3 regions of the Ochrobactrum sp. PL_is501 genome follow, and region 3 is predicted to be linked to each of the others. Evidence: predicted binding sites of a transcription regulator. Region 3 holds the regulator's gene; each other region holds the start of a gene.
What was found. The regulator PhoB, encoded in region 3, activates phosphate uptake and scavenging genes when phosphate is short. The targets are predictions, from matches to a motif close to TGTCATNNANCTGTCAT.
Positions count from the first base shown of each region.

Region 1: phnF (phosphonate metabolism transcriptional regulator PhnF) is a predicted target of PhoB. The motif match lies at 1,334-1,350, and genes of this name have one in related genera.
Region 2: AC0TOF_RS15225 (LTA synthase family protein) is a predicted target of PhoB. The motif match lies at 1,219-1,235, and genes of this name have one in related genera.

Region 1 covers NZ_JBVPGR010000037.1:235,935-238,136, forward strand. Annotated here, with positions in the region: gene AC0TOF_RS17035 (carbon-phosphorus lyase complex subunit PhnI) at 1-110, opposite strand, end outside; gene phnH (phosphonate C-P lyase system protein PhnH) at 113-721, opposite strand; gene phnG (phosphonate C-P lyase system protein PhnG) at 721-1,236, opposite strand; gene phnF (phosphonate metabolism transcriptional regulator PhnF) at 1,370-2,119, shown strand.
Region 2 covers NZ_JBVPGR010000036.1:388,536-390,737, reverse strand. Annotated here, with positions in the region: gene AC0TOF_RS15225 (LTA synthase family protein) at 1-1,186, opposite strand, end outside; gene AC0TOF_RS15220 (ABC transporter ATP-binding protein) at 1,446-2,202, opposite strand, start outside.
Region 3 covers NZ_JBVPGR010000030.1:140,648-142,849, forward strand. Annotated here, with positions in the region: gene AC0TOF_RS05650 (cell wall hydrolase) at 1-431, opposite strand, end outside; gene phoB (phosphate regulon transcriptional regulator PhoB) at 1,075-1,761, opposite strand; gene phoU (phosphate signaling complex protein PhoU) at 1,879-2,202, opposite strand, start outside.

The DNA.
Region 1 (2,202 bases), on a different contig from region 3:
ATCTGGTCAAGACGAAGTGCTGGAACTGCACGGTCGCCGCGACGACGATCATCGAGAAGGCGGTGGGCATTGCGGATGGCCGTTTCGCCACCCTTTACGGCAACATACATTTTCAGCCCTCCAGAGCAGAAATTCTGGTTGTGCGGGGAAGTGCTGCAACGGCGCCGTCGCAGACCAGAACAAGATCAATGCCGAGCGGGTATTGCGCACCGTTCTCGTGCCATTGCCGGATGAAATCCTGCGGCAGACCATCGACATGCAGCTTGCGCTCGCCATTGATGCCGGGGCCGTTCAACACAAAACCCTGCCCGTCTGTCAGAGACGCAACGGCGAGAACCACCGTGGTCGAACGATCGGGGAATTCCGGTTCGCCTTGCGCAAAGGAAGAAAGCGCTGGCAGCGATTGCGCATTTGTCACGAGCGCGAACTGTGCCCTCGACTGCTCCTCAATGATTGGCGCGCCGGTATGGAAAGTCAGCCAGGCCGCTGCCTCCTGATTGGCGGCAATTTCAGCATCAACCCATATGCTGGCGTCGTGATCGAGCAGAGTGGCTGCAATAACGCCCAGCTCCGGCGTCAGCGGCTGCGGCGGCGTGGCTGCACGCGCCAGCGGATAGATTTGGCCGGGATTGGCCATGGCGTGCATAACGCCATGAAAAGCCGACTGCGCCTCATTGACCGGATCGGCCAGTCCGCCTTCGAAAGCAGAAGATTGGAGCATTAGTTGTCTCCCCGAACCATTGTGAAGAAATCGACCTTGGTGGCGGCAGCTTCGCCGCGCAGCTTGTCATCAGCGGCATTCATGCGATGGCGCAGCACGTCCAGCACTTCGCTTTCAACGGCGCTGCGCTTTCCCTCATCGAGCCAGATTGCGTCGAACAGGGCGGCAAGCTTTGCCTTCTCCTGATCGCGGCCCAGCGCGTAGGCATGGCCGACGAAACCGTTTGCCAGACGAACGGTCGCCCGCGTGACGGTCGCTTCACCAACGTTAAAAGGAGCGCCGCCGCCGCCGATGCGCCCGCGCAGCATGACCAGCCCGGTTTCAGGACCGCGCAAAACTTCAAATTGCGGCTTTTCCGTCCAGTTTTGCCAAAGCGCCTTAAGCTCTTCGCCACTCGCCTGCGCAAGCAGCGCCATGCTTGCCTGCCGTGCAATCTGCACCGCATCCGCTGTCGGCCTGCTTCCAGCGGCGGCGCGAGCTTCACTTTCGCCTGTGCTGTGTCGCGTTGTCTGCATGAGCTTTTTCCGCCCTATCTAATTCAGTTGACCTGATCGCCCTTATTGTCTAGTTATATAGACAACTATACAATATCAGAATGATTACACCCTGCCAATGACAGGACGATGACAGTTGATGACAAAGGCGCTGATGAAAAAGAGTGGACGAATTGAGAGAAACAGCGGCGTTGCCATCTGGCGGCAGATTGCCGACGAGATTCGTGGCGAGATCAGAGCCGGGAAGCTTCAGTCTGGCGCGCGCATGCCTGCCGAGATGGAGTTGGCCGACAGGTTCGGGGTCAATCGCCATACGGTGCGCAGCGCCATCGCCGCGCTGACACAGGAAGGAGTGCTGCGTGCCGAACAGGGACGCGGCACTTTCGTCGCCAATGCAAAACGCCTCACCTACCAGATCGGGCGCCGCACCCGCATTTCTCAGTCGCTCGCCTCGCAGGTGCGGGAAATGCAGGGGATTTTACTGGCTTCAGCCATCGAACCCGCCTCTCCGGATATCGCCCATGCGCTGGAACTGCATCCCGGCGAAGAGGTGATCCGGCTCGAAACAATGCACAATGCCGATGGCTACCCTGTTTCGACGGCCACCCACTGGATTAATGCCGCTCGATTCCCTTCCTTTGTGAAGGATTATGCGGAAAGCGGCTCGATCACGGCTGCTTTCAAAGCCGCCGGTATTGCCGACTATCTGCGAAAATCGACGGTCATATCGGCCCGCCACGCCGACCCGGAAGACCTTAGAAACCTGAAACTGTCTCCCGGCGCCATCGTACTTACGGCGCGGGCGGTGAATATCGATACGGAAGGAAAGCCGATCCAATATTCCTTGACCCGTTTTTCGGCAGACCGCATGGAATTCTCTATCGAGAATGACGAGAACGGCTGAGAAGTCTGCTTCATGCAGTTTTGGGTAAGCCTCTGTGGCGGCTGGGCATTTTGAGGGCTGTGGCTGTATCTCAACCCTGGCAG
Region 2 (2,202 bases), on a different contig from region 3:
CCAGCGGCGGCATGTTCTCTTCCGACATGAACCGGTCGAAGCCCATGTTTTCATAGACGGGGCCGCGGTTCCAGAACCACTGCCGATAGGGGTGGATCGCCCGCGTGGCATAGCCCTGATCCTTGAAGAAGCTTGCCAGCGACGGCAGCGGGCGGCGAATATATTGCTGATAGGGAATGCTGCCGGAAGGCAGGAAAGCCTTGGAAAATCCAGTCAGCGCCTCGAATTCGACATTGGCGGTCATGCCGCCGAATTCCGGCGAGAAAACATGGCCGGACTGTTCCGCACGCACTGTCGGGATCGGGTCGGCGCTGAAAGCCACGCCCGGAAGGCGCGTCGGGTCCCAGAAGGATTCGCTCATCACCATGATGACGTCGGGCTTGCTGCTGTCGAAGGCGGCAGGGATCAGCTGCGCTGGCGGTTCGATGGCGGCGATTGTCTCGGGCGAATAGCCGTCAGGGGCGAAGACGGTTGCCATCGGCACATTCAGGATGAAGGCCATGGTGAAGCCGTTATGCGCGTAATTTTCCTTCTGGTCCCACATGATGGGCAGGATGCGCAGACGGTCCCGCGCCAGCGAAAAACTCGCATAGTCGGAAATCACCGCGAACCAGGCCAGCAGCGGCAGCGCGAAGGCAAGGCGCAGCATGCGCCCCTTCCACGGAATGGGATCGAAGCGCCGCCACCAGAACAGGGTAACGGACACCATCAGCGCCAGGCAGGCGATGAGCAGCAGGCCGATGCCCAGAGCGCTCCATGGCCGGTCGCGCACCAGAAGCGGCAGCAGGTCGACGATCTGGCGGGCATAGAGAAAGTCGCTCGGATAGAGCGGGTCGCCAAGATAGAGGCTCTTTTCGCGCGCCGTTGTGGCGGCAAGCAGCATCATGGGGCCGATGACGAAAAAGCCGTAATGAATGCGCCCGAAAATCGCGTCGCTTGCGGTGAGCATGACGACGAAAAGCGCCACGGTCGTCCATGCGGGCTTGTGCGGCGTGCGAAAGAACTGCATCGTTTCGGTGAACGAGCCGCGCACGATCCATTCGACGGCAAAGACAAGCAGGGTTGAGAGAACGACGGAGGCAAGTGCGATTGCGGCAAAGCGCAGGGGCCACGCCATGCGGGCGGGCCCGAAAATCGCCGCATCGCTCCAGCGACGCGTCTCTGCGTTTTCCATCACATCCGACATGTACTCGCAACTCCCGATAATTTCAAAAAGCGTGTCACATTTCCGTCATGGAAATGTCAACTCACGTTTGACCCGCGCTTGGGTCGCGAGTGATACGCGCCGTGATCTGAATGGATGATGAATGGAGCGTGTCTGCCGAAAGCGGGCGCCCGTCAGGGTTAAAAACATGCGTAAATACAAATGAATATGAAATGAAAACAGGGCCGGATCGCTCCGGCCCTGTCCATCGCCACATTGCGGGGCAACATAGCGGAGCGGATTACGAAATGACGTCTTCCAGCCCCTTGGTCAGTTCCAGCGCCTGCCGTTCGAACAGGCGGCGATAGATGCCGCCCGGCTTGCGGATAAGCGCGTCGTGATCGCCTTCTTCAAGGATCTTGCCCTTGTCGAAAACCAGCAGCCGGTCGAGCGCGCGAACCGTCGAAAGCCGGTGTGCGATGACAAGCGTCGTGCGGCCAACCATCAGCCGTTCCATCGCCTGCTGGATCAGCACTTCCGATTCTGAATCAAGGCTCGATGTGGCCTCATCCAGAATGAGGATCGGTGCATCCGCCAGAAACGCGCGCGCTATCGCCACACGCTGGCGCTCGCCACCCGACAGCTTCACGCCGCGTTCGCCGACAAGCGTTGCATAGCCCTTCGGCAGACGGCTGATGAAGTCGTGCGCGCTTGCAAGCTTTGCGGCCTCCTCGATCTCCGCCTGCGTCGCGCCGGGGCGGGCATAGGCGATGTTCTCGGCCAGCGTCCGGTGAAACAGGATCGGCTCCTGCTGCACGATGGCGATCTGCGACCTGAGCGATGCCTGCGTGACATCGGCGATGTTCTGCCCGTCAATCCGGATCGCGCCGCCGCTGACATCGTAAAGCCGCTGGATCAGCTTGACGAAGGTCGTCTTGCCCGAACCCGAATGACCGACCAGACCGACACGCTCGCCAGCCTCTATCTTGACCGAGAAGTCGCGATAGAGAGCCGCATCGTGATTGCCGTAATGGAAGGTGACTTGATCGAAAGTGATC
Region 3 (2,202 bases):
TTCTTGAGCTTCGGATGACGCTGCCCCTTCAAGACTGCATCGGCAGTTGCCTGAACATCAGGCAGCGCCTTGGAATTCATCTTGCGGGTGAGAACACCGGGTGCGAACTGGTTCTTCTGACCGACCACACCGCAAATCGTATCAGGATAACGGCCCGATGCGAGACGATTCATGACGACCGTGCCGACAGCCAGAAGCCCGTCGGGACTCGAACGGTTGGATTCGAAGAACATCGCGCGTTCAAGACATTCCTTGTCACGCGCGGTGTAGGTGTAGGTCTTCACGCCATTGACGGATTTGACGTGGCTTGCCGCCGTCTTTTCCGAATTGGCTTTTCCCGAAGTCCCGGTCGTCGTGCAGCCGGTCACCACGAAAGGCGCAACCACCAGCCCGATAAGAACGGGCAATTTCCACTTCGCGGCGCGCGTCAATGGCTCAGTCTCATGTTAGGACCCTTAACTGATCCAGTCATACGTTCAGGCAGACACATCCGAAACGATGCGCGGGAACGTCTGACTGCGGTGCAAGTCAAAGAGGACGAAGATCAAAATCGCTCATCCTACTGTCGCTCAATCGAATTCAAGGTTTTGGAATTTTTAGGCCAAAAAAAGGCGAAGCGTCAAATCCCAACGATGCAGGAGGCGACCAGACAGCCTCAAATGAATCCCGAATCGAGAGTGCGAATATGCCTACAAGCCATTTAAATATATTAATAATTTATTAACGAGAATTACGAATTCAGATAAGATATTGATTTAATGCGATTCAAATTCTCGCAATACACGCCATATCGCTGCCTTAATTCGTGTTTGCTTGGATAGTTTTCCCGACCACATTCATGCTGCTTCAAATGACCTGCAAAAATTGGGTTTTTCGTGGGTTCCGTTGGTTGCCGTCAACTTTGGAAACATATTTGTAACATCGCGTGAAAACGCCTAATTGGCGCGGGTTTTGACCCGGCTGATGCGAATCGGGTCAGCATTGCCCAGGGCCTATCACCCGTGAAACGGCCCGCCACGATGAACATGACGGGCCGATCAAGAGCTGTATTTGAGAGTTTCGAAACGGTGTCGATCAACCGAAAGAATAACCGGCGCCGCGAACGGTCCGGATCGGATCAAGCGCACGACCGACATTGATTGCCTTGCGAAGCCGCCCGACATGGACGTCCACGGTGCGATCATCCACATAGATATCGGGACCCCAAACGCCATCCAGAAGCTGGCTGCGCGAGAAGACACGGCCGGGCGACATCATGAAATATTCGAGCAGCCGGAATTCCGTCGGTCCAAGACGAACTTCCTTTTCCTTGCGGTAAACCCGATGCTGCTGACGGTCCAGAACAAGATCGCCCACTTTCAGCACGTGAGACAGGATGCTCGGATTGGAGCGGCGCAGCATTGCTTTGACGCGGGCCAGAAGCTCCGGCGTTGAAAATGGCTTTACGACATAATCGTCGGCGCCGACGCTTAAACCGCGGACGCGTTCACTCTCCTCGCCACGCGCCGTCAGCATGATGATCGGCAGGCGCTCGGTTTCCGGCCACTGGCGCAGGCGACGGCAAAGCTCAATGCCCGATACGCCCGGCAGCATCCAGTCCAGAATGAGCAGATCCGGCACATTCTCGCGCAAGGCGATTTCGGCCTCGTCGCCGCGCAGCATCGTATCGACCTGATAGCCCTCTGCCTCAAGATTGTAGCGAAGCAGAACGCTCAGCGCCTCTTCGTCTTCCACCACAGCGATTTTGGGTGCCTGTGACATCCAGTATTTCCCTATCCAAATTCGGCGGGCGGTGGATACAATCCCCCCAATCGACCGCGTGCCGCCGCGCTATTCATACATTCTCAGCCGCCGGACCAAAGTCCGGCCGGTTGCAGTTCAGGGTTTACGCGCCTCATCCACGACAATACCGTGGCTCAGGTCTTCCTTGGGTCGCTCAGCCGGCATTTGCAGGCCGGTCACGATGTAATAAACAGTCTCCGCGATATTGGTCGCGTGATCGCCGATGCGCTCGATATTCTTCGCGCAGAACAGAAGATGCGTGCAGGCGGAAATATTGCGCGGATCTTCCATCATGTAAGTCAAGAGTTCGCGGAACAGCGACGTGTACATGGCGTCAATTTCGTCGTCGCGGTCGCGAACGACATTGATCTGCTGCACCGAACGCGACGCATAGGCGTCGAGAACGTCCTTCAGCTGGGT